3 regions of the Pseudomonas sp. GW821-FHT10B02 genome follow, and region 2 is predicted to be linked to each of the others. Evidence: riboswitches for the same ligand, from Rfam matches in the RefSeq annotation. Region 2 holds a riboswitch; each other region holds the start of a gene.
What was found. Region 2 has a riboswitch for cobalamin ahead of cobW (cobalamin biosynthesis protein CobW). Riboswitches for the same ligand answer to the same signal wherever they lie in the genome.
Positions count from the first base shown of each region.

Region 1: another riboswitch for cobalamin. It lies ahead of cobO (cob(I)yrinic acid a,c-diamide adenosyltransferase); the one in region 2 lies ahead of cobW (cobalamin biosynthesis protein CobW).
Region 3: another riboswitch for cobalamin. It lies ahead of AC07OF_RS22880 (TonB-dependent receptor); the one in region 2 lies ahead of cobW (cobalamin biosynthesis protein CobW).

Region 1 covers NZ_JBWKNR010000007.1:204,563-207,837, reverse strand. Annotated here, with positions in the region: gene AC07OF_RS13130 (PQQ-dependent sugar dehydrogenase) at 1-945, opposite strand, end outside; gene AC07OF_RS13125 (hypothetical protein) at 1,014-1,592, opposite strand; cobalamin riboswitch at 1,741-1,965, shown strand; gene cobO (cob(I)yrinic acid a,c-diamide adenosyltransferase) at 2,131-2,742, shown strand; gene AC07OF_RS13115 (cobyrinic acid a,c-diamide synthase CobB) at 2,739-3,275, shown strand, end outside.
Region 2 covers NZ_JBWKNR010000005.1:133,326-136,600, reverse strand. Annotated here, with positions in the region: gene AC07OF_RS10225 (2OG-Fe dioxygenase family protein) at 166-918, opposite strand; cobalamin riboswitch at 1,262-1,474, shown strand; gene cobW (cobalamin biosynthesis protein CobW) at 1,570-2,637, shown strand; gene cobN (cobaltochelatase subunit CobN) at 2,641-3,275, shown strand, end outside.
Region 3 covers NZ_JBWKNR010000017.1:2,582-5,856, reverse strand. Annotated here, with positions in the region: gene AC07OF_RS22885 (GNAT family N-acetyltransferase) at 86-649, shown strand; cobalamin riboswitch at 788-994, shown strand; gene AC07OF_RS22880 (TonB-dependent receptor) at 1,101-3,236, shown strand.

The DNA.
Region 1 (3,275 bases), on a different contig from region 2:
CCGTTCATCGACGTGTTGGCCGTAATAGCTGTAGGGCCAGCCGTAGAATCCACCGTCCTTGACCGAGGTAATGTAGTCGGGCACCAGGTCGCTGCCGATCTCGTCCCGTTCGTTGACCGCGGTCCACAGTTGTCCGCTATGCGGCTCCCAGGCCATGCCGTTGGGGTTGCGCAGGCCCGAGGCAAACAGACGCTTCTGGCCGTTGGCCGGATCGACTTCCCAGATGGCGGCGCGACCTGCTTCCTGATCCATGCCGTTCTCACCGACATTGCTGTTGGAGCCAACCGTAACGTAGAGCTTTTTGCCATCGCGGCTGGCGATGACATTCTTGGTCCAGTGATGGTTCAGCGGGCCGCCGGGCAATTCGGTCACCAGCGTGCCAGACGAAGTAATTTCAGTAGCCCCGGGCTGGTAACGAAAGCGCATGAGCCGATCGGTGTCGGCTACATAGAAATCGTTGCCGACCAAGGCCATGCCAAACGGCGAATTGAGGTTTTCAATAAAGGTGGTACGGATTTCGGCCACGCCGTCATGGTCACTGTCGCGCAGCAGGCTGATGCGGTTGGCGCTGGGCACGCCGGCACCGGCGCGACTCATCACCTTGCCCATCACCCAGCCACGAATGCCCTTGCCGTCCTCGGGCTTGGGCGGGGCGTTGGTTTCCGCGACCAGCACATCGCCATTGGGCAGGACATACAGCCAGCGCGGGTGATCCAGGCCCTCGGCGAAGGCGGTCACCTGGGTGCCAGGTGCAGCCACAGGCTTGGTGCCTGGTGGCCAGCCAATGGCCGGGGCGATGTTGACGGTGGGGATCAGGGTCTTGTTCGGCTCGGGCAGTTGAGGCGATGGCCCGAATCCGTCACTGACCTCCAGCCGGGCAGTCTCGCCGCAGCCGCTGATTCCCGCGGCAACTATCAGCAGCACGGTGATACGGGTCATATCCATGGCGTTGCCCTCGCAAAGCTGGCCTCTGTTGAAAGTAGAGGTGCTCAACATCCGCGAGGTTCCGTTGTTCAGGCCTGCTTGAGCAGCAGTGCAACCCCGGGATGATACTGCCCGGCCTCGTTGTGCAGCTTGCGGTAGGCATAGGGGAAGTACCAGGCAATGGCACAGGCGGTGTGCTTTTGCAGGTCGTCGACCAGGTCCTGGAGTTCTTCGGGGCTGGCATGCTGCCCGGCTTTCCAGGGGCTGGCGAACAGCGCGGCGACTTTTAGCTGGCTGGGTGCAGCCACCTGGCGGGCGGCAAATACAGTCTCTTGCAGCGCGTTGTTCAGGTCCAGGCGGGCGATGCGTGGCCAGCGCTGGCTGGCTTGCAGGTAGGCGGCTTCTTCGCGATTGGCGATGTACAGGTCGCAGTAACCTTCACGCTCACCTTCGTCACGCTGCTTCTTGCTCTGGTGATGTTGCAAGGTGATCAGCTCTGCTTGCCAGGCTGCGGCCGAGAGCACGCCGAGGTTCGCTTGGGCGCCGTGCCAGTAAGGGGCCTCGCCGTCGCCCAGGGTCTGGTTGCAGCGGTCGATGCATTCGACCCAGCGTTCCAGAGCCGGACGCAGGAATTCCAGGCGCGGGTTATTGATGATCAGGCCTTGCATGCCGCTCTCTCCTTTATCGTTGTAATCGAGACAGCCAATTTATGGCTATTTGATATCACTGATATCAGGGTGGCACAAGATGACAAAGACGCCATTGATCCAGGCCAGTGCTGCGCCTTTCATTGACGCTCCGGGTGCAACCCTCTAACCTTCGCGACTTGTTTCAGGTGCTCTGTGGGCTGTGGTCTGGCAGGGTGAAACAGGGAAGCCGGTGGGTGCGCAATAGCGTGCGAGTCCGGCGCTGCCCCCGCAACGGTAGGTGAGTCAAGGCCGCGCATGGCCACTGGGTGATCGCACCCGGGAAGGCGCGCGACCCTGGGTGTTGATGACCCCGCTCACAAGCCCGGAGACCGGCCTGTAACAGCCAACGGCATCACGGAGGGTGATGCGCGGTTTCTTCGGCCTGTGCCGCAGCCCTGCGCGTTTTTCCGTCTGCCTTGTCCATTGATCTGTTGCCATCTCTTTGCCGCGAACGCTGTGCAGCCCTGTGCTGCCAGGCGCGTTGCAGGTTGGCTGACAGTGGTTTGCGGAGACTTCGATGACTGAATCCACCGAGCGTGACGAACGCCACCTGGCCCGTATGCAGCGCAAGAAGGCGGTAATCGACGAGCGTATTGCCAACGCCCCTAACGAATGCGGCCTGCTGCTGGTGCTCAGCGGTAACGGCAAGGGCAAGAGCAGTTCGGCTTTCGGCATGCTCGCCCGGGCCATGGGCCATGGCATGCAGTGCGGCGTGGTGCAGTTCATCAAGGGCCGCAACAGCACTGGCGAAGAGCTGTTCTTCCGGCGTTTCCCCGAACAGGTGCGCTATCACGTGATGGGCGAGGGCTTCACCTGGGAAACCCAGGACCGCCAGCGTGACATCGCCGCAGCCGAAGCGGCCTGGGCCGTTTCGCGCCAGTTGCTGCAGGACCCGACGATCACCTTCGTGGTGCTCGACGAGCTGAATATAGCCCTCAAGCATGGCTACCTTGACCTCGAACAGGTGCTCAGCGACCTGCAGGCGCGTCCGCCGATGCAGCACGTGATCGTCACCGGTCGTGGCGCCAAGGATGAAATGATCGAACTGGCCGACACCGTCACCGAGATGGGCATGGTCAAGCACGCTTTCCAGACCGGTATCCGTGCCCAGAAGGGCGTTGAACTATGAGTGACACGCGCCACTGCCCGGCGGTGCTGATTGCCGCCCCGGCTTCAGGCCAGGGCAAGACTACGGTGACCGCTGCCCTGGCGCGGCTGCACCGCAACCTCGGGCGTAAGGTGCGGGTGTTCAAGTGCGGCCCGGACTTCCTTGACCCGATGATTCTCGAGCGGGCCAGCGGTGCGCCGGTGTACCAGCTGGACCTGTGGATGGTCGGTGAGCAGGAAAGCCGCCGGCTGCTCTGGGAAGCAGCCGGCGATGCCGATCTGATCCTGATCGAAGGGGTCATGGGCCTGTTCGACGGTACGCCGTCGAGTGCCGACCTTGCCCGCCATTTCAATGTGCCGGTGCTGGCGGTGATCGACGGTACCGCCATGGCCCAGACCTTCGGCGCCCTGGCCCTGGGCCTGGCGCGCTATCAGCCCGACCTGCCGTTTGCCGGGGTACTGGCCAACCGTGTCGGTACCTTGCGTCACGCCCAGTTGCTCGAAGGCAGCCTTACCGAAGGGCTGCGCTGGTACGGCGGCCTGTCGCGGGAAACC
Region 2 (3,275 bases):
GGCTGCGGTTTTGTCCAAGTGTGCGAGCGGTCTCGGACAATACATTCTCATTGGCGGTCAGGGATAATGTGGAAGTCCGTCGTGCGCGTGCCTGCTCAAACTGCTCGATAATGTAGTTTTGTATATTGAGAGTGGCGGCAGGAAGTGCGTGAGTGGAATGATTCATTAGTGCTCCGTCAAGTCGAAGTCAATAATCAACATGTCACGAGTGCCTGGATTTGAACTGGTATGAGGCTTTTGCAACGGAGAAACTTCGTGCAGAAGTGTCCGGTCATTCAAAACGATGGTTTCCATGTAATCTGTCAGGGTTGCACTGAATACGGTTTCGCCATTTTCGTGAAACACCCGACTTTCTCCGCCAATGACTAACTGGCGTTGAATCAGGTGTTGAAAGACAAAGTCATGCCCGTCGCGGTGTCGGCCTTCGGGTGTGGCCTGGCCCGCATTGTGCTCATCGCACAGGATCCGGAACTGGTGGCAGGTGACCAGCCAGTCGCGATGGCCGACGGTCAGATCCAGGAGCGCCAGGTCGGCTGCCAGTAGCGTTTGCAGCACGGGCGAGCCGATAAAGGACGTTTCGCTGCGCGCATAGGTGCGCTGAATGCCACCCAGCAGCGGGTTATGGGCCTGGGTCTGAAAGAAGTGGCAGTTTTCGAGCGTCTTCCAGCGCCTGTCCCGCTGGCGGTACTCGAACTTGCAGATGCAACGCTCGCGAGTGCCGTTGCCGACGCTCAGATAGCTGTCCGGCTGCAGGTTGTTCCAGGTTGCATTGAATGCGTGACACGCTTCGTTACCCAGTTGAGCAACCAGAAACGCTGGATAATGAGCGCTGCTGGCGTAGTGGTGGCTATTTAGTGATTCGGAAAGTTCATACAGCGTGCTTTCGTCCGAATACCGTATTGCAGTACTGGAACTCATGCTGCGAACACGCTTTTGGCGTTTGAGGAAAAAGCTCGCAGCGGACTTTGATGGTGGCCGATCATGCAAGAGTTCCTTTCTGGTGTGGTTGACTCTTCCTGTTGTTGGCTCATGGTTCATTTGTTGTTTTTATTTATCAATTCGGTTTTTGTAAGAAGATGTAAGTTTGCGGGTTAAGGTCGCTATTCTGTGACTGTTGAGCAGGTGTTGTTATGGGGTGTTAAATTGTAGGAGGTAACTTACAAGTAGAATTTTAAATAATGAGTGTCTGCGGAAAATGCATGAGTAAACAATGTCGCTACAACGATAATGCGACAAACATTGACCCGCCTCCCAAGCATGCGTAGCCTTGCGCTTTCGAGGTTCTTCGGCGCGTGCCGAAGCTAAGAAGGGAACGCGGTTCAAGCCGCGGCTGCCCCCGCAACTGTGAACGGTGATGTTTACTGCCACGCCACTGCCAGCGCTGTCGAAGGCGCTAGCGGGAAGGCGCAGCGAATGCCAGGCCCAAGGCCTGAACACCGTCAGCCAGGAGACCTGCCTCGAACAGTTTCCGACATAAACCGGGCGGGGTGATCCGGTGGCGAACGCGCCCAGGTAGTGATACCTGTGGCTCTCGTCCCGCATGCCCGCCATCCTGCCAAGGGCATCGACATGAAAACACTGGCCAAACTCCCCGTCACCATCGTTACCGGCTTCCTCGGCTCGGGCAAAACCACGCTGCTGCGGCATATGCTCGACAACGCTCAGGGGCGGCGCATCGCGGTGATCGTCAACGAGTTCGGCGAGCTGGGCATCGACGGCGAGATCCTCAAGCAATGCAGCATCGGTTGCACTGAAGAAGAGGCCAGCGGCCGCGTCTATGAACTGGCCAACGGCTGCCTGTGCTGCACCGTGCAGGAAGAGTTCTTCCCGGTGATGCGTGAGCTGGTTGCCCGTCGCGGCGATCTCGATCATATCCTCATCGAAACCAGCGGCCTGGCCCTGCCCAAGCCACTGGTGCAAGCCTTCCAGTGGCCAGAGATCCGCAACGCCTGCACGGTTGACGCGGTGATCACCGTGGTTGACAGCCCGGCCGTGGCCGCAGGCACCTTTGCCGCCTACCCGGACCAGGTCGATGCCCAGCGCAAACTCGACCCGAACCTGGATCACGAGTCGCCGCTGCACGAACTGTTCGCCGACCAGTTGGCCAGTGCCGACCTGGTGGTGTTGAACAAGGCTGACCTGATCGCCGCCGATGACCTGGCCAAGGTCCGCGCCGAAGTGCAGGAAGAGCTGCCGCCAGCGGTCAAGGTGATCGAAGCCAGCAGCGGCCGTCTGCCACTGGAAGTGCTGCTGGGCCTGGGCGCTGAATCGGAAGCGCATATCGATGGCCGGCGTACTCACCACGACTCGCACCATGACGGCGATGACCACGACGATCATGACCACGATGCCTTCGACTCGATCTCCATCGAGCTGCCGGAAGCCGACGAAAGCCTGCTGCTCGACGCCCTGACCCAACTGGTGGTGCAGCACGGCATCCTGCGGGTCAAAGGCTTTGCGGCGATCCCCGGCAAGCCGATGCGTTTGCTGATTCAGGGCGTGGGCACCCGCTTCGACAAACACTTCGACCGCGCCTGGCGCAGTGAAGAGCCGCGCACCACGCGCCTGGTGCTGATCGGCCAGGAACTGGATGCGGCCCAACTGGAAGCGGGCCTGCGCGCCGCCTTGAGCGTCTGATCCATGCACCTGCTGCGGACCCAGCCCGGTGGTTTTGTACCGGACGACAGTATTGCCGATCTCGGCCAGACTCCGGCCGAACTGGTCATTCTCTGCAGCGGTGACTCACACCTGGCGCTGCTGGCCGAAACCGCCCAGCAGCTGCCCGAGGATTTCCCCAGCCTGCGTCTGGCCAACCCGATGCAGGTGCAGAACCATGCCTCGGTCGACCTGTATGTCGACGAGGTATTACGCTACGCCAAGGTGATTCTGGTGTCGCTGCACGGTGGCGTCGGCTATTGGCGCTACGGTGTCGAGCAACTGCTGGAGCTGGCGGCCCGTGGCGTGCAGCTGATCCTGGTGCCGGGTGATGATCGCCCCGACCCGGAACTTACCAGCCTGAGTACCGTGTCGGCAGAGCAGGCCGAGCGGCTCTGGCACTTCTTGCGCCAGGGCGGCAAGGCCAATGCCCTGAACCTGTTCAATTGCCTGGCCAGCCAGTGGCTGCAGCGCGATTACCCCTGGAGCGAGCCGCAACAGCTGCCACGCACGGCGGTGTATCACCCGCGCAAAGCCAGTGCCGATCTGGCTGACTGGTTTTCCGCGTGGCAGGTCGAACAGCCGGTGGTGCCGATCCTGTTCTATCGCTCGCACCTGCA
Region 3 (3,275 bases), on a different contig from region 2:
TCCGCTGGCGAGGGCGGCATGCACAAACAGTTGCATGCCGGCACCAACGCTTTCAGACTCGCGGTTCACCTTGCCAGGAACCGCCATGATCACCATCCGCCCCATGACCGCCGCCGACTTCGACCGCTTCTGGCCGACCTTCCAGGCCATTGTCGCGGCCCGCGAAACCTATGCCTTCGACCCGGCCATGAGCCAGGAGCAGGCGCGTCAGCTGTGGCTGGAAGCACCGCTGCACACCCTGGTGGCCGAAGAGGATGGCGAACTGCTCGGTTCCTACTACCTCAAGGCCAATGCCGCCGGCCCGGGCAATCATGTGAGCAATTGCGGCTACATGGTCAGCGACGCTGCGCGTGGGCGCGGTGTGGCCCGGTTGATGTGCGAGCACTCGCAACGCCTGGCCCGCGAACAGGGTTTTCTGGCCATGCAGTTCAACTCGGTGGTGTCGAGCAATGAGGTGGCGGTGGCCTTGTGGCAGAAGCTGGGTTTCGAGGTGGTCGGGCGCTTGCCGCGGGCTTATCGGCATGCGCGCCTGGGCTTGGTCGATTGCCTGGTGATGTACAAGTGGCTGGAGCAACCCCAGCAACCGCAACCCATGCTGATCGGGCGCAAGAACATCGAGGCGGTGGTGTCGCGCAAGCGCGGACGTTGAGATCTTCGCTGACCCCATCGCCGGCAATGCCGGCTCCCACGAATGTGTTGTGGGAGCCGGCATTGCCGGCGATGGGCTGCACAGCAGCCCTCCCTGCAAAAATGCGCAACGCATTGACTGTAAAGACTTTCAATGTTCAGATGCGCGCCAGTTTCAGGTGTCCTGCGCCGCCGTGCGCAGGGTGAAACGGGAAGCCGGTGCGTCACTCAAGGTGACTAGTCCGGCGCTGCCCCCGCAACGGTAAGCGAGCGAAGCCTTCGAAACACCACTGTGCCCTGGCATGGGAAGGTGAAGGCCTTCATGACCCTCGCAAGCCCGGAGACCGGCCTGAAGCTTCGTTTGGCAACCCCGCGGTGGGCGGGCGCAGGCCGGTTTGCGGGCGCCTGCGCGCGCAATTCCTCCATGCGTTGTTCCCTCCGGGATTCATTCTTCCAGCAGATTGTGGAACGACATGTCCCGTTACTCCAAGCTTCAAACCCTGGCGGCCAATGCCCTGGCGCCTTGCCTGGCATTCTCCTTGCCGACCTACGCCGCTGAAACCGGCACCCTGGCCCTGCCCTCGACGGCGATCACCAGCAGCAGCGACAAGGACCCCATTAGCCTGGCCACGCCACTGCCAGCCGGTTCGCGCCTGAACCTCAGCGCCATGGACACCCCGGCGAGCACCAGCAGCATCAGTGCCGAGGTGATCGAAGGGCGCAACAATCGCACGGTTCAGGACGCCGTCAGCCGTTCACCGGGCATCACCTCGGTGGCCACCCCGGGCAACGGCAACACCGCCCTCTCGGCCCGTGGTTTTGAAGGCCACGGCTCGGTGATGACCCTGTTCGACGGCTCGCGGATGTACACCGGTGCCGGCACCCAGACCTTCCCGGTCGACCCGTGGATGGTCGAGCGCATCGACATCATCCGCGGCCCGGCTTCAGTGCTCTATGGTGAAGGCGCGACCGGCGCGGTGATCAACGTGATCCCGAAGAAGCCCTTCGCCGGTGAGATTCATAACCAGCTGCGCCTGGGCTACGGCGCCTATGACCGTCAGCAACTGGGCCTGGACAGCGGCGGTTCGCTGAGCGAGCGCCTGAGCTACCGGGTTACCCTCAACCGCCAGCAAAGCAACGGCTGGGTGGATCGTGGCGACTCGAAAAACCTGGCCATGAGCGCCGCCCTGCGTTTTGACGCCAGCGACGAGCTGAGCTTCACCCTGGCCCACGAACGTGGCGACGCCGAGCCGATGAACTACTTCGGCACACCGCTGATTGACGGCCACTACCGCGACAGTCTGCGCAAGAAGAACTACAACGTGCGCGATGACGAGCAGCGCTACCACGACGAGTGGACCCGCCTGAACAGCGACTGGACCCTCAGCGATTCGATCAGCGCCAGCAACCAGCTGTACTACATCAAGAGCCGCCGGCACTGGCGCAACGCCGAAGACTACACCTGGGACAGCACGCAAGGGCAACTGCAGCGCGGCAGCTACCTGGAGATCAAACACGACCAGGAACAGGTCGGCGATCGCCAGAGCTTTACCTTCGATCACACGCTGTTCGGCCTGGCCAGCAAGACCGTGGTCGGCGCCGAGTACAACCGCATCCGCTTCGGCATCAACAGCAACTCACCGTACAACGATATCGGCGGCGACTTCATCGATCCGTGGAACCCGGCGCCAGGCTACTTCCATAGCAACAGCCCGACCCGCCCACAGACCCAGAGCACCACCCGCACCTTTGCCCTGTTCGCCGAAAACCGCACCCAGCTGTCTGAACGCTGGTCGCTGGTGACCGGCGTTCGCCGCGACCAGAACCACATCGACCGTGACAACCTGGTCGACAACAGCCGCACCGACCGCAGCCTCAACGGTGGCAACTGGCGTGCCGGGCTGGTGTTTGCGGTGACCGATGAACTGTCACTGTATGGCCAGTATTCCACCAGTGAAGATGGCGTCAGCGACCTGGTCACCTTGAGCCCAAGCCAGCAGAACTACGACCTGACCGAAGCCAGGCAGACCGAGTTCGGCCTCAAGCAACTGTTCTGGCACGGTCGTGGCGAGTGGACCCTGGCGGCCTATCACATCGTCAAGAAGAAGCTGCTGGTCGACGACCCGATCACCCACCAGAAACAGCAGGCCGGCCAGCAGACTTCCGACGGCCTGGAAGCGACCCTGGAACTGGCCCTGGCCAACCAGTGGCAGGTCTCGGCCAACGCCTCGGTGGTGCGTGCCAAGTACGACGATTTCGACCAGACCGTGGGCGGCCAGTCGCTGTCGCGTGCGGGCAACCGGCCGAGCAATGTGCCACGGCGCACTGCCAACCTGTGGGTGAACAAAGGTCTGGGGTATGGCGTGGATGCCGGCATCGGCCTGCGCTATGTCGATGAGCGCTACGCCAACATCGCCAACACCCAGACGGTGCCCGGTTTTACCGTGGTCGATGCCAACCTGGGCTGGCAGGTGCTGCCGGATGTACGCCTGGGCCTGCAGTTGAACAACCTGCTGGACCGCCGCTACGCCGCCACCGCCCACAGTGGCGAGCAGTGGTTGATGGGTGAGCCGCGCTCGTACTTCGCGACGCTGGATTACAGCTTCTAAGCGACAAAAACTACCAATTTGTGGACAGCAGAGATCAGT